Regions from separate parts of the Citricoccus sp. NR2 genome, predicted to be linked through region 2. Evidence: riboswitches for the same ligand, from Rfam matches in the RefSeq annotation. Region 2 holds a riboswitch; each other region holds the start of a gene.
The links. A riboswitch is a leader RNA that binds a small molecule or an ion and turns the genes downstream of it on or off. The one in region 2 is predicted to bind S-adenosylmethionine.
Positions count from the first base shown of each region.

Region 1: linked by a shared signal. The riboswitch ahead of O1A05_RS00690 (monooxygenase) and the one ahead of O1A05_RS01190 (acyl-CoA dehydrogenase family protein) in region 2 are both predicted to bind S-adenosylmethionine.
Region 3: linked by a shared signal. The riboswitch ahead of O1A05_RS13885 (O-acetylhomoserine aminocarboxypropyltransferase/cysteine synthase family protein) and the one ahead of O1A05_RS01190 (acyl-CoA dehydrogenase family protein) in region 2 are both predicted to bind S-adenosylmethionine.

Region 1 covers NZ_CP115154.1:144,713-151,234, reverse strand. The annotation lists gene O1A05_RS00705 (IclR family transcriptional regulator) at 1-312, opposite strand, end outside; gene O1A05_RS00700 (type I restriction endonuclease) at 525-1,637, shown strand; gene O1A05_RS00695 (hypothetical protein) at 1,929-2,723, opposite strand; SAM riboswitch class IV at 2,861-2,976, shown strand; gene O1A05_RS00690 (monooxygenase) at 2,991-4,373, shown strand; gene O1A05_RS00685 (acyl-CoA dehydrogenase family protein) at 4,373-5,650, shown strand; gene O1A05_RS00680 (queuosine precursor transporter) at 5,810-6,490, shown strand.
Region 2 covers NZ_CP115154.1:246,202-252,723, forward strand. The annotation lists gene O1A05_RS01170 (MetQ/NlpA family ABC transporter substrate-binding protein) at 1-431, opposite strand, end outside; gene O1A05_RS01175 (MetQ/NlpA family ABC transporter substrate-binding protein) at 460-1,377, opposite strand; gene O1A05_RS01180 (methionine ABC transporter permease) at 1,495-2,160, opposite strand; gene O1A05_RS01185 (methionine ABC transporter ATP-binding protein) at 2,162-3,031, opposite strand; SAM riboswitch class I at 3,038-3,129, opposite strand; gene O1A05_RS01190 (acyl-CoA dehydrogenase family protein) at 3,258-4,625, opposite strand; SAM riboswitch class I at 4,637-4,741, opposite strand; gene O1A05_RS01195 (helix-turn-helix transcriptional regulator) at 5,007-5,987, shown strand; gene O1A05_RS01200 (flavin reductase family protein) at 6,139-6,522, shown strand, end outside.
Region 3 covers NZ_CP115154.1:2,942,464-2,948,985, forward strand. The annotation lists gene O1A05_RS13865 (bifunctional metallophosphatase/5'-nucleotidase) at 1-23, opposite strand, end outside; gene O1A05_RS13870 (alpha/beta hydrolase) at 122-823, opposite strand; gene O1A05_RS13875 (SGNH/GDSL hydrolase family protein) at 1,039-1,905, shown strand; gene metX (homoserine O-acetyltransferase MetX) at 1,936-3,105, opposite strand; gene O1A05_RS13885 (O-acetylhomoserine aminocarboxypropyltransferase/cysteine synthase family protein) at 3,164-4,483, opposite strand; SAM riboswitch class IV at 4,552-4,667, opposite strand; gene hrpB (ATP-dependent helicase HrpB) at 4,865-6,522, shown strand, end outside.

The DNA.
Region 1 (6,522 bases), 100 kb from region 2:
CTCGATAAAAACAGCATGCAGGCCGTCACGGACGGCAAGGTGCACAGGAAATCCCGAGACGTGCATGAGGTCGCGCATGAAGGGCAATGCGACTTGCTGGATCTGCCCGGATCTCGGTGACGTGGTGCCTAGCTCCCAGAGAGATAAGCCGGGGTGGTATCGGTAGGAGGCGTCAATTTCTAGCAGGTTTTCCTTGGCCAGCGCCCGGAGAATTCGATGGCATGTCGATACCGGTATCGTCGTGGATCGAGACATTTCGGTGGCAGTCAGACCGGCACTACTTTGCGTCAGTGTCCTCAGGATCTGCGCCACGCGTGCGAGTATGCCCCCGCTGGAATCCATTGCACCCCTCTTTGACCGTTATGTGTGCCCTCTCACATTCTATCGGTTTAGGTAGTGTGCCCTGGCGGCCTTGCATCGCGTCGTTCCCTTGTGGCGGTACGAAAGCAATATCTTGAGACGCTCTACTTTTGCGTAAACGTTCGACCTAGCATGGAGATGTTCGTCACGCACAAAGGAGCATTGTGAATTTCTCGGAACGTTTGTACTCGCTTGCAGTCAAAATGCGCCAGCAGAAGGACCTCATCGCTACTGAAGAGGCGACGAAGAATGCGCTGGTTATGCCCTTCATCTCGTCGATTCTTGGATATGACGTATTCAACCCACTTGAAGTTGTCCCGGAGTTCACGGCGGACCTGGGAATCAAGAAGGGAGAGAAGATCGACTACGCCATCGTTCGAGATGGCGAAATCCAGATGTTGGTGGAGTGCAAGAGTCTGACTGGCACTTTGAAGTTGGAGCACGCATCACAGCTCTTCCGATACTTTGCGGTGACAAAGGCTCGGATCGCAATTTTGACGAACGGTGAGCAGTATCAGTTCTATACAGACCTGGACGCGCCGAACAAGATGGATTCGAAGCCATTCTTGGTCCTTGATCTCAATGACATTGACGATGCTTTGCTGCCTGAACTCAAGAAGCTCTCCAAAGAGGACTTTGACCTTGAATCGGTGGTTAATGCAGCTGAAGAGCTCAAATACATCAGCGCAATCAAGCGACGCATCGGTGATTTTTTCCACCAGGCAGACGACGATTGGATCAAATTCATTGCATCGAAGGTCTATGAAGGACCGGTCACTCAGCGCGTCCGGGAACAGTTCTCCAGTCTCATCTCCAAAGCGACACGGCAGTTCTTGCGCGACCAAGTCAACGATCGGTTGAAAACTGCTCTTGGAGAATCTGCCTCGACTGCAGACAAGGGGGCAGAAATGGCAGAGAGCCTTTCCAGCGATGAAGTCGTCGAGCAAGACCTTCGGGAAGCTGCGGTCGAGGACGATGGTATTGAAACCACAATCGAAGAGCTCGAAGGTTTTCACATCATCCGAGCAATCGTGTGCAGTGAAGTTGCGCCGGATCGTGTCTTCTACCGGGACTCCAAGTCCTATTTCGCTGTCATGCTCGATGACAACAACCGCCGATCGATTGCGCGTCTCCACTTCAACCGGTCGCAAAAGTACATTGGTACGTTCGATGAGGAGCGGCGCGAAACCCGTCACCCTATCGACGGGTTGGTTGACATCTACCAGTTCGCTGATTCGCTGCGGACGACGACCCGACGAATTCTCGAGAACCTTTGATGTCCTTCTAGATCGGGCCACTTACTTCTCGATGACCATGGTCGCGTCTGCCAGTCGGTGAACGCGGCCATGGTTTCGTTGAGGGGTTCTTCGAAGTAAAAGTCATCCTGCCAGAAATAGGCGGCACGCCGCGTGCTCATGCTTCTACGCTCGGTGGTGCCACACTACTTCGTGCAACGGCTGGGGCGTGATCTGGCCTAGCTCGAGTTGATTGCACGCCAGCCGGGTCTGTCGCCGAAGACGGTCGACCGCATGGTTGTCCACTTGAGCCGGAGGGGATTCGTCGAGAGGTCAGGACACCGGGGTGGGGGACTCGATCATCAGGGTGATCTCGCTCGGCGCGGGCCACTCGTTCAGGCTGGAGAACGCGACCTCGGCGTCGTCTTCGGCGTAGATGACGAGTTCGCCCAGCAGTCCGTCGTTGATCATCAACCGGATCTCATGCTCCACCCCATTGCGCTGGAACACCCCGGCCACGCACCAAGTCTGCTGGAACGGGACGAGCCGGGTCGATTCCTCCGGCACGTGGAACACCACGCTGTCATAGGTGGGCTCGAAAGCGAGCTGCGTGGCTGACTTGATTTGTTCCTGGACGTCTTCGGACTGGATCAGTTCCTCGGGGGCCAGCAGTTCCAGGACCTCGCGGACGCGCGGATGCAGCGGTTCGAAAAGGTCTTCTTCCTTGGTCTCCTCGAGCTCGCGTTCCCAAGCCGCGCGGGATTCCCAGCGGCTGAGCGCGCGGTCCAGGGCGAAGGTGCCGACCATGGTGGCGGCGGCCCCGGCGGCGATCCACCAACGTGGGTGCGCCGAGCCCTTGGACTCGATCCATTCGTGCACGGCGGTGTCCCAGTGATCGAAGCGGCCATCGGCGGCCCACCAGCCGACGGCGCCGGCTCCGGCCTTGATGCCCCAACGTAGCAGGGCTGGCGTGGAGCGCAGGGTGGGGTTGCTGGTGCTGAGTGCGAGCACCGAGGTGAGGGCCGATCCGGCCTGGTAGTAGCGGCGGGTTTCGTCGTCGAGATCTCGAGGGTCAACGAGGCTGAAAGCGGACACGGCGGCGGTGGTGGCGATCTCCGAGAAAGTCATGGTCTCAGCTTAGGGTGTGTGCCGCGACGCCGGGAACAGCTGAAGCCGCGAGGGTGACGGAATGTGTCCCAGCGTGCACGATCTGGGCCGAAAAGGTTGTCGACGTCGCGCGGGCCTGGCTAGGTTCGGGACCAGAGAATCACGAGATCCGGTGCGAAGCCCTGGCTGACCGGACGGCAACCCTCTCGCCGTAGTGGGGTGCTCCAGGTGAGGATTCGGCCCGCGGTACGACCGTCCCGGGCAAGTACGTAGGAAAGGACCCTCCCCATGTCGACGTCGACGTTTGCCCAGTTGAAAGAAGCCACCGCCGAGCACGGGCCCACCAGCGAGCAGCTGGCCCAGCACTTCAATCCGGTATTCGCCCTGATCCGGGCCGGGGCGCAGCAACGGGAACTGGACCATGAGCTGGCTTTCGACGCCATCGAGCTGCTGCGCGATTCCGGGTTCACCCGGGTGCGGCTGGGTCGGGAGTACGGCGGAATCGGGGCGAGCCTGCAGCAGCTGGCGGAGCTGTTGATCGAGCTGGCGGCAGCGGACTCCAACCTGCCGCAGGCGCTGCACGGGCACTTCATGTTCACCGAACAGCACGAGAACGAGTCCCAGGGCTCGGTGTCTCAATGGTGGCTGGCCGAGGTGGCCGCGGGCAAGATCTTCGGCAACGCGCTGGTGGAGTTGCCGCCGACGGCAGGCAAGGCGCCGGTGCTGTTTTCCGACGTCGACGCCGACACCTCGCAGTCAGCGGTGGCCACCGGCACGAGCCAGATCGGGGAGATCTCCGGCGACAAGTTCTACTCCACCGGCGCGCTGTTCGCCGACTACCTGCTGGTGTCGGCCACGCGTCCCGGGCGCGAGGACGAGGGCCCGCTGTTCGTCGTCGTGGATGCGCATGATCGCGGGGTACAACGGGTGGATGACTGGAACGGGTTCGGCCAGCGGCTCACCGCATCCGGCACCACCACGTTCCGCGGGGTTCCGGTGCAGGCCGACCGGTTGCAGGAATTCAACGTGCCCACCGGGGTGCTGGCCTACACGGTGCTGTGGATCGTACTGACCGCCACTCAAGCCGGGATTGGTGCGGCAGCACTGCGCGAGATCACCCGGTTCGTGCAGAAGCGGCGTCGGACCTACGATCACGCGACGGCGGAGACGCCCGCCCAGGATCCGCTGGTGCACCAGGTGATCGGGGCGGTGTCGGCGAAAGTGGCATCGGCGCGGCAGATCGTGCGCGGGGCGGCCGAGGTGGTGGAGGAATCGTACCGGGCCACTCGCGGGCACACCGACCTGGAGGATCCGGTGTTCCTGGAGGCGCACGCCCGGGCGAACATTGCACTCTCGGAGGCGTCGCTGGTGGTGTCGGAGTTGATTCTGGATGCCACCGGGCAGATCTTTGAGGCCGGCGGCGCCTCCGCCACGGATGCGGCCAAGCAGCTGCACCTGCACTGGCTCAACGCGCGCGCCATCGCCAGCCACACCCCGCTGATCTACCGCACCCAGGCGGTGGGGAACTACCGGATTAACGGGGTGCTGCCGCCGCACCACTCGACAGCACGGAACTCCGATCCGGCTGCGGCGGGTGCCGGTGAAGCGGGTGAAGCGGGCGTTGAGGCTGGTGCTGTTGCGACGCCGGTACAGTTCGCAGAGGGCATCTGATGACAACGACGCGTGAGCTGGGAACACAGCCCGACCGAGTCCGGGCCGCGCATCAGAAGCTGGCACCGGTGTTCGACCAGATCGCGGCCACCGCCGTGAGCAGGGAAGCCGCCGGGGAGCTGGACCGCGACGCGGTGCACGCCCTGCGCGACGCCGGCTACACCACCCTGCGCGTGCCGGAAGAGTACGGCGGGGCCGGGCTGAGCTTCGAGGAGGCCTCCTGGTTTCTGGTGGCCCTGGGCCGGGCCGATTCCAACCTGGCACAGGCACTGCGGGCACACTGGCTGCACGTGGAAGACGTGTTGTCCCGTCCTGCAGATGACCCGGCCACGCCGGAATTTCGGGACCGGTGGCTGCGCCGGATCGGCGAGGGCGCCATCGTGGGCAACGCCCTCACCGAGCGCGGCAACGTGCGTGGGCAGACCGTCACGCGGCTGCACACCACCGAACGGCGCGACGCCGAGGGCCACCCCGTACGAGTGCTCACCGGAGAGAAGTTCTACTCCACCGGGGCTGCGTATGCTGACTGGATCCTCGTCTCTGCCACCGACGACGACGGACAGCCCGTGAGCGCGGCCGTGCCGAGTACCGCGCCGGGCATCACAATCGTCGACGACTGGGACGGCTTCGGCCAGCAACTCACCGCCTCCGGGACCACCCGTTTCGCCTCCACCCCGGTGCCGCACGCCGATATCGCCCCGCCCGGGGACGGCCCCGATTCCGGCGGCCGCGTGGCGTTCGGACAGGCGCTCGCCCAGTACGTGCACCTGGCTGTGCTGACCGGCATCGGCCAGGCGGTGGTGGAGGAGGGCGCCGGCTACGTGCGCTCGCGGACCCGCGGGTTCTCCCATGGTGCCGCCGAGCTGCCCGGGCAGGACCCGCAGGTGCTGCACGTGGTGGGCCAAGCGTCGTCGCAGATCTTCGGCGCCCGCGCTGCGTTTGCGGCGATTCTGCCGGAGCTGGCCCGCCAGCTGCAGGCCGAGTCGGACGGGCGGATCCTCCCGGAAATCGACGTCGACCGGCTCTACCTCTCCGTCTACCAAGCGCAGCAGGTGATCGCCCCGGCGGTACTTGCCACGGCGACCGCGATCTTCGAGGTGGGCGGGGCTTCGGCAGCGTCGGCCTCGCGCGGGCTGGACCGGCACTGGCGCAACGCCCGGGTGCTGGCCAGCCACAACCCGCTGATCTACCGCGCCCGGATCATCGGTGACTGGGAGGTTAACGCCACCCCGGTCGAGCGCAGCTACACGGTGGGGACGCCCGGCCAGCAGCAGTGACGGCAGGTGTGACCACGGGGTGACGGCAGGTGTGACACAATATCGGTGATTCGACGCCGCCTGGGGCAGCAGGCGCGCACGGGCCGGAGAGGCAGTGACACCGTCGTCGTCGAGACCCATCACGTTGCTCATCAGCGATTTTCGTCGCGTTCACAAGGAATGACTGTGCCCGAAACTGCCGCACCCGCACATTACGCACCCACCGGACGAGGCCTCTACGCCATCTTCATGTCACTGATGGCCGTGGTGCTCATCCTCTCCAACATCGGAGCGGCCAAGGGGGTGGAGTTCGGGCCCATCATCACCGACGGCGGCTTCTTCCTCTTCCCGCTGGCCTACATCATCGGCGACGTCGTCTCCGAGGTCTACGGTTTCCGCGCCTCGCGCAGGGCCATCATCACCACCTTCGCCCTCTCCGCGTTCGCGGCCCTGTGCTACTGGATCATCATCGTGCTCCCTGGCGCCTCCTGGTACGACGGACAGGAAGCCCTCGAGCGCACCCTGGGTCCAGTGTGGATGATTGTGGGCGCCTCGCTGCTCGGGTTCCTCGTGGGCCAGCTTTCGAATGCCTGGGTGATGACCCGGATGAAGCGCCGCAACGGTGAGCGGCTGTTGTTTGGGCGCATCGCTGCCTCCACGCTGGTGGGCGAATTCCTGGACACCCTGGTGTTCTGCGCCATCGCCGCCCAGGTGATCGGCATCGAAACCATGGGGCAGTTCGTGAACTACGTGGTGGTCGGATTCGTCTTCAAATCTGTGGTGGAGATCGTGTTCTCCCCGGTCACCATGTGGGTGATGGCCCTGGTCAAGCGCCACGAACCGGCCTACGGAGCGCGCTAACCCTCCCGACTTGCAAAACTTTGCACCAGTGC
Region 2 (6,522 bases):
TCGACGGGGATGGCCACCTGCGCGCCGTCGGGAAGCTCGTCGAGGCTGTCGTAGGTCAGCGAGAAGATCCCGGAGTGGGTGTAGTAGACCGAGAACAGCGACTCCACGTCGGTGCCGTTGTCCTGGTTGAACTGGCGCAGGTAGGCCTGATGCTGGAAGAAGTTGACGTCGTATTCACCGTTGTTCACGGCTTCATTAGGCAGCACGATGTCGGTGACGTAGGTAGTCTCCAGGGTCCAGCCCTGCTCTTCGAGCTGTTCCTTCACGATCTCCGTGGGGTCCTGGTACGGCGCGGATTCGGTGACGATCATCGAGATGGTCTGGTCGTCGTCGGCGGAGGAGCCAGCATTGACCAGCCCGCAGGAGGTCAGGGCAAGCAGGGCGGCGCCGGAAAGGGCGACGGAGGCGAAGCGGCGGGGTGCGATGGTCATGATGGTCTCTTTCTCGGATTGTTCGGGATCATTCGGAGGTGTATTCGGCCCAGATGTCAGCGGAATTCTCGACGACGATCTGGTCGGTGTAATCCAGGACGCCGCCCTGATAGTCGGCGAACCATTCCGCGATCTCCTCGGATTGGTAAGCCTCCTGCAGCACGCGGGCGCCCTCGGTGTCGCGGAACTCCGGCTGGGCGGCGATGCCGTTGGTGAAGGGCAGCTCCACGTCCGGGTCGGATTCCAGCACCAGCGCGGTGTCCTCAGTGTCGTAGCCGGCCTCGGCCACTAGACGCACGAACACGAAAGCCGCGTCCACGTCGGGCAGGGTCTGCGCCAGAGACTGCTGGTCCACCTCGATGAACTCCAGGTTCTTCGGATTCGAGGTGATATCCCGCTGGGAGAGCTCAGTGGGCTCCTTGGATTCGTCGACCTCGATCACGCCGGCATCGGCCAACAGTGCCAAGGCGCGACCGTTGTTGGAGGTGTCGACGGGGACCGCGATCTGACCGCCCTCGGGAAGGTCGTCGAGGGTATCCACCGTCAGAGAGAAAACGCCGGCCCGCGCGTAAAAGACCGAGAAAATCGGCTCGACTGCGGTGCCATTGTCCTGATTGAACTGGTTGAGATAGGCCAGGTGCTGGAAGTAGTTGACGTCATACTCGCCGTTGCTGACGGCCTGGTTGGGCAGGATGATGTCAGTGACGTAGGTGGTTTCCAGAGTCCAGCCCTGTTCCTCGAGCTTCTCTTTCACGATCTCCGTGGGGTCCTGATAGGGCGCCGATTCCGTGAGAATCATCGAGATGGTCTGGTCCTCGTCAACGGAGGATCCGGCGTTGGCCAGTCCGCAGGACGTCAGAGCGAGTCCGGCGACGAGACTGAGACCGAGGGCGGCCAGCCGTCGTGAACCACGCGAGGCGGAGGCGGTGGTGTGGGGGGTCGACACAGTCGAGGGTCCTTTCCAAGGCGGCACAGAAGGAGCCTTCCGCGCGCGGGGGACGGCACGGGGCAGGGTACCCGTGCGGGATCAGAAGTGAGGGAACGGTCGCGAAGACCGGGCGAATCAGGCCAGGCGCTTGTCGGTGACGCGCACCAACCGGTTGCCGATGACCTGGACGGCGGTGACCAGCAGCAACATGATCGCGATCGCCACCAACATCACCTCGGTTTCGTATCGGTAGTAGCCGTACCGGATGGCAAAGTCGCCGATACCGCCGCCACCGACGAGCCCCACCATCGCCGAGTAGGAAATGAAGGAGACGGTGGTGATGGTGATCGAACCGATCAGGGCCGGTCGGGCGTCCACGAGCATCACGGAGCGGATGATCTGGCCGCGGGTGGCGCCCATGGCGCGGGCGGCCTCAATGGGCCCGGTGCCCAGCTGGTTGATGTTCTGCTCCACCAGGCGGGCGAAGTACGGAATGGCGTTGACCGTCAACGGGACGATAGCCGCCGCGGTGCCCACGGTGGTGCCCACCACGAACCGGGTGAACGGGATGATCGCGATGAGCAGAATCAGGAACGGGAAGGAGCGCACCGCGTTGACGATGGCGGAAACCACCCGGTGCAGCTGCGGCGAGGGTGAAATTCCGCCGGGGGCGTGGTTCACGAGCCAGATGCCCAGCGGGGTGCCGAGCAGCACCGCAATCGGGATGGCGACCCCAATCATGGCGAAGGTCTGCAACAGCGCTGCGGTGAATTCGGGAAGCAGTTCGATGATGCGTTCCATGTCAGTTCCCCACCTTCTCCAGCACTACCGCGGAGTCTGCCGTGGTGCCAGCGGCGTCGTTGTCGTCGTTGTGTCGGTCGGCCGGGGCGGCGGACACCTCCAGGGTGCCTACGCGTCCTTTCTCCACCGAGATGCCCTCGGAGATCAGGTAGGAACCGATCGCGGTGTGCGGCCGGAAGCTGTCGGAACGCAGCTGCTCGGTGGTGAACTGCTCGACGATGGCGCCGGATTCCATGACGGTTACGTCGTCGGCCAGGGCCTTGATGACCTCCATCTCGTGGGTGACGACCACGATGGTGATGCCCAGCTGGGCGTTGATGTCGGCCAGGTACTGAAGCACCGTGGCGGTGGTGAATGGGTCCAGTGCGGAGGTGGGCTCATCGCAGAGCAACACATTCGGCTTGGTGGCCAGGGCGCGGGCGATGGCCACACGCTGCTTCTGCCCACCGGAGAGCTGAGCAGGGTAGGCCTTGGCCCGGTCGGCCAGGTCCACCAGCTCCAGTGCCTCCAGGGCCCGACGACGACGCTCGCGCCGGTTCGTCACGCCCGCGAAGGTCAGCGACAGTTCCACGTTGGCGACGGCGGTGTGATTGTTCACCAGGTTGAAGCCCTGGAAGATCATGCCGATCTGGTGGCGGCGCTGGCGCAGCTGTTCCGCGCTGAGCCCGGTGAGCTCTTCGCCGTCGACCCAGACCTCACCGGAGGTGGGGCGCTCCAGGAGGTTGATGTTGCGCAGCAGTGTGGATTTGCCGGCCCCCGAGAAGCCGATGATGCCGTGAATCGAGCCACGGCGTACGTCGAGACTGACGTCGTCGACCGCAGTAATGTCACCGCCTTTGAACGTGGTGGTGACGTGGCGCAGGGAGATCATGAGAATCCTCCATCGTTGCTGGCATTAGCACCTTCGCCTCGTGGGGCGGGTTGCTGCGACGTCGACGAGCCAGGTCTCTCGGTCGCTCTGGATGGTTACCGGTCCATTCAAACACGGGGACGAACCCCGTGTCATGACGAACCATGACGAGCGTCATGCATCTCGTCACACGGTTCACAAACGCTCTGCAGCGATCACGAACCGTCGAAGATGACGTTATGTGACGTCATCCTTGAGTCGGTGCGGATGCTGCCGCTGAGGCCGGGGCATCGCCGATAGCGGACAGCCCTTGCGGCAGGGTGCCGTTGATGAACCAGTCGCCGACCTGCCGTGAGCGGAAGACGATGGGGTTGTGCGTGGCCACGGTCTGGGCGTTGCGCCAATGCCGGTCCAGCCCCTTCTCGACGGCGGTGTTGGACGCCCCGCCGGTGAGGAAGAGTTCGGAGGCGACCCGGATGGTCTGTTCCGGCACGGTGATCTGGGCCTGCTGGATGGCCAGCTCCGCGGTGTAGAACTCCTGTGGAACCGTCCCGGTGAAGTCGTGCCGGTCGGCGCCGGTGGCTTCCGCCACCGCCAGCGCCTCATCGAAGGTGTCGGCGGCGTGCAGCACGGTAGCTTCGACGGCGAAGGCGGTGGCCGCGATGTTTCCGGTGGCCTCCTGGATCAGCGGGTCCTCACGGTAGGGCAGCCCCAGCCCCGTGTTGAACGTGCGCTTGCGCTCCCGCACCCCGGTTGCGGTGTCCTCGCGCACTGCCCGGGCGATCCCGGCCAGCACGGCAAGCAGCACCAGCTGGAAGAACGAGGCCTCGAACACCGCCTCCGGGGTGCCGATCCGGCGCGGCAGCACGGAGAGGGGATCCAGCTCGACGTTATGGAATCGGGCCGTTCCGGTGGCGGTGAGCTTCTGCCCGAACCCGTTCCAGTCGTCGTCGAGCTCGACGCCGGGCGCATCCGTAGGCACCACCGCGAAGGAGCGCTCCCCAGTCACGTCGCCACCGGCTCCGGTGAGGCTGGCCGAGACGCGGGTGTGGGTGGCGAAGAGTGACCCGGTGGCGTAGAACTTCTCGCCGTTGAGCACCCAGGTCGTCTCCGGTCCCGACCCGTGTTCAGTGAGCACCGTGTTCAGGGTGCCCAACGCGTTGCCGCCCTTCTCGGTGGAGGCGTTACCGACGGTGGCCCCGGCGCGCAGCTGGGCGTACCAGTGCTGAGAACGGGCGTCGTCGAGAAACCGCAGCGACTCCACGAATCCGGCGTGGGAGCGGTACTGATGCGCCACGTTCGAGTCCGCCGCGGCCAAGTCGATGAGTAGCCGGATGAAGGTGCGCACGCTCACCCCTGCCCCGCCGTGCTCGCGAGGCACCCGCAACAGGCCGAAGCCGGCGCGGTTCAGGTCGGCGATCTCCGCAAAGGGCAACTGCCGGTGCAGATCCCGCTGCCGAGCCCCGGCGGCGATGCGCTCGAAGTTCGGCGCGAAGTGGGCGGCAAGGCTGGGGTAATTCGATCCGGCGGGCACCTGGGGCGGGGTCAGCTCCGCCAGTCGCGGCGTCGAGGAGACGGAAGCGGCGGGGGCGGAATCGGCAGGAATGACAGACACGAGGATGCTCCTTTCCATCGGTTCTGGCGGTAGCACCGTCCCGCGCTCGGTTTTCCCAGGGCGGGTGGTTGCTGCGACGTCATGGAGCCAGATCTCTCGGTCGCTCTGGATGGGTTTCGAGACACATCTAACCATGACTGCCCCGCCGAGGAGCAACCCGGACCGCGCGCCTCAGGGCCGAAAGCACCCTTGTGTGACCCCATATGACCCGAATTTGGCGCCGTATTGATACTCGGTGCGTCCCGATAGAGACGAATTTCATCCTTCTGTGATCTGCGCGCAGTACCTAAACTCGAGGAAGAAACCGTGATTTACATCACATCGCGGGCAGGGTTTCACTCACCGCACCCGCGAGACTTCCTGACCCAGAAGGGGCACGTGATGACCGACGACGCAGCAACGACGCCCCACCCGACCGCGCCCGCTTTCGTATCCTTCACCACCGAGCGGATCCCGCACCGCGAGCGCATCGAGTTCTGGGAGGCGCACAACACGAATGCCCTGATCGGCCTCGATATTCGCACCCTGGACGACAGTCCCCTGAGCGCTGAGGAGCGGAATCTGCACCTTCCCACCCTGCGCTTCGCCCACGTCCGCGGCTCGCCGCAAGTCGTCGAGCGCTCCCAGGCGACGATCACCGCACACCCTACCGAGGACGTCGCGCTCTTCATGTGCCTCGACGGCGAATCGTTCTTCCATAGCGACCAGGGCACGCATGTCTTGCACCGAGGTCAGGCCCTGATCTGCGATGCCGACTCCCCGTTTCTGCGCGGATTCAGCGTCGGGGTTCACGAACTCGTCCTCACCCTGCCCAAGAGCACCTTCACTCAGATCTCCCGAGGCACAGATTTGCGCCAGCCGCTCACCGTGAACTTTTCCGCAAGCGCGGCACAGGGAAGCCCTGAATGCCAGAGCGCGCTGGAGATGGCTCGACTCATCCTGGGAGCCTTCAAGCGCCCCGATCTGGACTCTCAAACCGCCGAGGACCTCACTGTCGAGCTCATGGAACGCACCCTGCACGGCGCCGGTCCGGATTATCGCTCTGCTCACAAGCGGGCACTGCGCGTCATCGACCATCACCTCGCCGACCCGAACCTCAATCGCGCCCAGACTGCCCGGGCAGTGGGTGTCAGCGAGCGCCAGCTCAGCAGGATCTTCGCCGACCAGGGAACAACGTTCAGCGAAACGGTCACTCGTCAGCGCATCCACCATTCCCGGAAACTCATGGAAAAGCAGCCCCAGCTGAGCATCAGCGAGGTGGGCCTGCGCAGCGGATTCCCTTCCGCCTCGCATTTCTCGCGCACCTTCCGGGAGCACACCGGGCTCAGCCCGCGCGAGGCACGCGCCGCCGCACAGCCCTAACCCTGACTTCTTGACGGATTCGGCCATCGACTTGCCCGTACGGGACAGAGAGTCGAACCGGGGAACCCCTCACCGCCAGCATAGGAAGTGACGCACATCACACGCTACAGCGTCCGCACCGTGAGTCCCCTGAGGAAAGCACCGAATCATCATGAATGCGACGAACACCGCCCCGGCTCCCACCGAGGAGCCGCTCGAAAACACCTTCACCTCGCGAGATCTCCGTAAGGCCTTCGGCAAGTTCGGCACCGGCGTCACCGTGGTGACCTGCCAGACCCCGGAGGGTACGCCGCACGGAGCCACCGTGAACGCCTTCACCGCCGTCTCGCTGGATCCGCCCCTGGCGCAGGTCACGCTGATCCGCGGCAACAAGGCGGGCCAGTACCTGGAGGATTCGCCTTTCGCCATCAACATCATGTCCGTCAACCAGCTGGATGTCTGCCTGAACTTCGCCGGCAAACCCATGAAGGGCTCCCCCGCGTGGCGCTGCGAGGACGGCATCCCCGTGCTCGAGGGCAACGCCGCGACGCTGGAG
Region 3 (6,522 bases), 620 kb from region 2:
GCGCGGTGACGGAATGAAGACATGGGTGGGCTCCTTCACGGTGAGTCAATGACTCGCTCACCCTAGGGAGCCATCATGGCCGGAAGGTGAACCGGTGATGACGCGTCCCTGACCGCTGGACTTACTCTCCGGCGTGGGGGCTCTGCTCGAGGAACCGCGCGACGTCCTGAATTTCGTTGGGGTGGATGCCATGCCCGACGCCGGAATACTCTTCCGCGGTGAGCTCTACATGGTCGCTGAGCCAGCTGCGGGCGTAGTCCACCTGCTCGACCGGGATGATGGGATCCTGCGGGTCCCGGCCCCAGAACACCTTCGGACGGGCAAAGGCGACCTCGTCGTCGTGAAACAACGAGCGCAGGGCATCATCCACGGGGTAGCGGATAGCGGGGCTGTCGGGGTCAATATTGATGACGAACCCGGAGAGCCCCACGATGCGGTCATATGCGGTGGGTTCCATGCGTAGCAGCGAGGTAGCCATCACCATGCCCATGGAGAATCCGAGCAGACTGACGGAACGGAACTGCGAGCGCTGTGCGGCCACCCATGACTGCAGGTCTACCGTGGCTTGGTACACGAGTGCGGGGTCGGATCCCATGTCTTGAGCGAGCGGGAACCAGGTGTACCCCTGCACGACGCCGCCGAATTCCATGGCCATCGGGGCGCGCACCGAGGCGACCGTGTAACGCTGCGGAAGGTACTGGGACAGCGGGAACAGATCGTGTTCGTTGGCGCCGTACCCGTGGAGGAACACGAGGAGATCGGTGCCCTCGCGTTCGTGTTCGGGTCGGGACCAGCGCACGGTGGGGTTCCAGGATTCAGCCATACCCACCAGTGTAAAGGCCGGGCGCCTGCCGGCTTGACCCGGCGCATGGTCTCTCCCACCGATTCCCCGGCCGACTCCACCGAGGCTGTCCCGAACGACCCGCCCGCAGATCAGCGTCACCATCGACCTGCGCACCATGGTCCACCACGCATCGCTGGCCGATCGGGGGGTTACCCGAAAGTTGGCAAGACGACAGATAATGACAGAATGGAAGGATGAATGCTCTTCTCACTCCACACCCGTGGCGCCGGTACGTCGCCATCGGAGACTCTTTCACCGAGGGCATCGGCGACCCCCAGCCCCTCGACGATCATCCCGAATACCACCGAGGCTGGGCCGACCGCGTGGCCGAGGAACTGGCCCGAACCGTACCCGCCGATCAGGACTTCTCTTACGCCAACCTCGCTATCCGCGGCCGGCTGCTAGGCCAGATTCGCGACGAGCAAGTGGAACCGGCACTCGCACTACAGCCCGACCTGATCTCCATCTGCGCCGGCGGGAACGACGTGCTACGCCCCTCCGGTGATCCCGATGTCATCGCCACCGAGCTAGATGCGGTGGTCGAGCGCCTGACCGGCAGTGGCGCCACCGTCGTCGTGTTCAACGGCCCCGATATCCGAGACACCCCGGTGATGGGGCGGATTCGTGGCAAAGTGGCCATCTACAACGAAAATGTGCGGGCGGTGGCGGCCCGGCACGACGCCGTCGTCGCCGATATGTGGGCACTGCGTGAGCTGACGCGACCGGAGATGTGGGCCGAGGACCGGCTGCATTTTTCGGCCACCGGTCATCACACCATCGCTTCCATGGTTCTCGACACCCTGAACGTGCCGCACCAGCTTTCCCCGTTGGAGCCGAAACCCCCGGTTGAACGAACCTGGCGTCAGGCACGTACCGCCGACGCGATCTGGGCGAAGGACCACCTGTTGCCGTGGGTGCTGCGACGATTGCGCGGCCAATCTTCCGGCGACCACACGACGGCGAAGCGCCCGACGGCGGCACCCATGTTCGGTGCCCCGATGCCTCAGGGCAGCGACCCGCACGAAGAGCCGACCGACGATCACGGCGAGTCCGCTCGCTGACGTCCCCTGACGCTACACGAGCCGCGACAATTACAGACTCAGGGTCTCGACCAGTTCGTCAAAAAGCTGCTCCAGGTCTGTGAGGAACCCGTCGTGACCGATCGGTGAGTCGATCATGAACACCGGAACGTCCCCGGGCAACTGCGCCGCCAGCTGATCCGACTGTTCCGGTAGGTAGAGCCGGTCCGACGTCACCGCTGCGATGAACGGCGTCGCCGTCACCCGGCTCAACGCTGCCGCTTCTCCCCCGCGGTTGCGGCCGACGTCGTGTGACATCAGCGCTTCCGTGAGCGCAAGGTAGCTGTTCGCGTCGAACCGCTTGGCCAAGCTGATCGCCTTGTAATCCAGGTACGACTCAACCTGGTAGCGGCCGTTGCGACGGGTCGGCGACCCGAAAGGGTCCTCCCCGGGCTGGGCCGCGCGGCCGAACCGCGCCTCCAGCTCCGCTTCCGACCGGTAGGTGATATGCGCGATACGACGGGCGATCCCCAGACCACCGGAGGGAACGTGGTCGGCGTCGTAGTAGTCACCGCCGTGGAAGTTCGGATCCAACCGGATGGCCTCCACCTGCGCCTGAGCGAAAGCGATCTGTTCGGCGGTGGAGTGCGCACCGGCCGCGAACACCCCGAAACCACGCACCCGGTCCGGATAGGTGGCGGCCCATTCCAGAGCCCGGGCGCCGCCCATCGAACCGCCCAGCACGGCATGCCAGACCCGGATTCCGAGGGCATCCGCCAATCGGGCCTCGGCGTGCACGGCGTCGCGGATGGTGACAAACGGGAAGCGCGATCCCCAGGCCCGACCGTCATCGTCGAGACTCGAAGGACCGGTGGAACCGTCGCAACCGCCGAGCATGTTCGCCGACACCACGAACCACTTTTCGGTGTCGATGGGGCGGCCCGGACCGACCAGGCCCTCCCACCAGCCGGGTTCGTCCGAGGCGTCGGAGGCGGCGACATGGGAATTACCGGTGAGCGCGTGCTCGATCAGGATGGCATTGCTACCGTCGCTGTTGAGCTCGCCCCAGGTCTCATAGGCCAGCCGGATCTGCGGGAGCTGGCCGCCGGTCTCGAAATCGAAGCGGCCGAGATCGGCGTAGCGGAGTCCGCCCTGCAGGTCTAGTGCCACCGCACTGTTGTCAGCGGTGTTGGTGGTGCTGCTGGTGTCACTGCCGGGCATCGGGTCCACTCCGATGGTCATGTGTTCCTGCTTCTTTCGCCGTCTGGTCTGGGATATTGGTCACTCTCGAATCGGACCCTCAGGCCTTAACGGCCGCGGTAAATCCGGCCTCGAGATCGGCCAGAATATCGTCGACATGCTCCAGCCCCACCGAGAGTCGCACCAGCCCCGGGCCCACCCCGGCGGCGCGCCGCTCATCCTCGGTGAGCTGAGAATGGGTGGTGGACGCCGGGTGAATCACCAGCGAACGGGTGTCGCCGACGTTCGCCACGTGCTGGTGGAGCTGCAGCGCCTCCACGAAAGCCTGCCCGGCCGCCACTCCGCCGTCGATCTCGAATGCCACCACGGAACCGGCACCCCGCAACAGTTGCGATGCCCGCTCGTGCCACCGGCTCGACGGCAGACCGGCGTAGGCTACCGAATGCATCTGGGGGTGAGCCTCAAGATATTCGGCAACCCGTTGGGCGTTGGCGACATGACGTTCCATACGCAGGCTGAGCGTCTCCAATCCGAGGTTGAGAATGAACGCGTTGAACGGGCTGGCCGACGTGCCCAGGTCACGCAGCAGCTGCGTGCGGATCTTCAGGATGTACGCGACGTTGGCGCCCAGTGCGCCGTCGGCCCCGAAATCACGACCGAACACGATGCCGTTGTAGGACTCATCCGGTTCATTGAAACCGGGGAACCGTTCCGGATCGGCGGTCCAGTCGAAGTTGCCAGAGTCCACAATCACGCCGCCCAGGGCGGCTGCGTGCCCGCCCAGGAACTTGGTGGCCGAATGCACGACGACGTCGGCCCCGTGGTCAAAGGGTCGCACCAGGTACGGGGTGGTCAGGGTGGAGTCGACGATGAGCGGCACCCCGGCGTCGTGCGCCACCTGAGCCACCCCGGCAATGTCGAGCACATCGGCGCGCGGATTGCCCAACACTTCACCGAACAGCGCCTTCGTCGTCGGCTGAACGGCCGAACGCCACTCGTTCAGATCGTCCGGATCCTGCACGAACGTGGTGGTGATACCCAGTCGGGTCAGGGTGTGTTTGAACAGGTTCTGGGTGCCGCCGTACAGCGAAGCCGAAACCACAATATGGTCCCCGGCCCCGGCCACGTTGAGGATCGCCAGGGTAGTGGCCGACTGCCCCGAGGAGAGCAATACCGCGCCCACCCCACCTTCGAGCGCGGCGATCTTGTTCTCGACGGAGTCGGTGGTCGGGTTGGTCAGGCGCGTGTAGATGGGGCCGAGCTCCTGCAGGGCGAAACGTCCCGCGGCAGATTCGGTGGACGGGAAGCTGAACGACGTCGTCTGGTAGATCGGCAGCTGGGTGGCTCCCGTGGTGGGGTCGTTGGTGATCCCGGCGTGGATCTGTTGGGTCTCGAACGACCAGTCTGCTGAAGGGGACATGATGGCGGCTCCTGTTCTGTCAGGGCCATCACCATCGCCGCTCCGAGGCCGAAGAGGCGGTCCGCGATGGCCCGCGCTTGCGGTCGAGGGGTTCCTCGATCGCCTGGTCCTCACCCGGGGCACCCCACCGCGGTTGGAGGGTTGCCGATCAGCTAGCCGGGGCTTGTCGCTGACACTCGTGACCTGGATGTCATTGTGCCAGAATGCACCGCCGGTTTCATCTCGCCGGCGGTCACGGGCGAGACGCGGCGTCATCTGCAGGGGCGGGTTCGGGGTTGATACCGTATTTCCGAGAAACCGGACAAACCCGGCAAACCCGACGACGCGCGGGGCACCGGGGTCGGTGACAGTGCTGAAGGAAAGAGGGGCGGGGAACCGATCATGACGAACACACCCGCCGCGCACCAACCCGCCGATTCCTGGGAGATCCCATGGGAACGGATCGTTCAGGGGCTGCCCGCGGCCCGCCTGGTGCCGCAACTGACCGGGCTGGCCGGATGTGAGTTGGCCGAGCAGGCTGAGCTCACCGCGCCAGGAACAGACTCCGGGGCCGGAACGGCGGGCATCCGAGTCGTGATTTCCGCGCCGCCCGGTAGCGGCAAGACCACGGTGGTGCCACCGGCGCTGGCTGCAGTGTCGGCGGGCCGCGTCGTCGTCACGCAACCGCGCCGGATGGCCGCCCGAGCTGCCGCGCGTCGTCTCGTCTCTCTCAGCGGTGCGCAGTTGGGCCGCGAGGTCGGCTACACGGTGCGCGGGGACCGACACGTTTCGGCTGCCACGCGGGTGGAGTTCGTGACGACCGGGGTGCTGCTGCGTCGGCTGATCGCGGACCCGGAAGCCAGCGGAATCGGCGCCATCGTGCTCGACGAGGTCCACGAGCGTCACCTGGACACCGATCTGACCTTCGCCTTGGTGGAACAGCTGGGTCAGCTGCGCCCGGAGCTGCATGTGGTGGTGATGTCGGCAACCCTCGACGTCGGACACTGGGCGGAGTTGCTGGGTGCACGGGTGCTTGAGGTGGCCACCGAACCGCATCCGCTGCAGGAGATCTGGGCACCCTGGGGAACGCAGGCGCAGCGCAGTCTGGATGCCCGCGGAGTCGCACCCGGTTTTCTGGATCATGTGGCCGACGTCGTCGTCGAATATCAGCATCTGCACCAGTACCCGCATACCCCCGTTGGTCCCGATCGCCCCGGTGACACCCTGGTGTTTTTGCCCGGCGCCCGTGAGATCGACCGGGTGGCGGCCCGGCTGGGTAGCGACCCGCGCCTGGCGCCCGATACCGCGGTGCTGCCTCTGCTGGGGTCGATGCCGGCCCGGGAACAGGACCGGATTCTGGCCCGCAGTACCGACACTGCCTCGCAGTTTCCCCGGCGCATCGTGTTGGCCACCAATGTGGCGGAATCGGCGCTGACCGTGCCCGGGGTGCGGCTGGTGGTGGACGCCGGTCTGGAACGGGCCTTGCGGGAGGATTCCCGGCGCGGGGTATCTGGGCTGATCACCCTCGGCGCGTCCAAATCCGCCATGGTGCAGCGCGGTGGGCGTGCCGCCCGCGAGGCGCCCGGCACGGTGGTGCGCTGCCTGAGCGAGGCCGAATACGCGGCACGGCCGGCCCACACTGCGCCCGAAATCCGCACCGCAGGACGCAACGAGCTCGGCCGGGCACTACTCGACGTCGCCTGTTGGGGAGCCCCGCGCGGTGCTGGCCTGCGGCTGCCGGACCCGTTTCCGACGGCGGCCGCCGATCGAGCCGAGCAGCGCCTGCAAGAACTGGGCGCGGTCCACGACGACGGCACCCCGACGGAGCTGGGTGCGCGGATGTCCCGACTGCCGGTGGACCCCCATCTGGGCCGGGCCCTGCTCGACGGGGCAGAGCTGTGGGACGCCCGGGTGGCGGCCGAGGCAGTGGCCACCCTGGCCGCGGACACGCGTGCCCCGGGGGCCGATCTGATGGCGCGCTACCGGCAGCTGCGCTCGGATCCGGGCTGGCGTCATGACGTCGATCGGCTGGCCCGGGCCGCGGTGGTGGCGGAGGACCT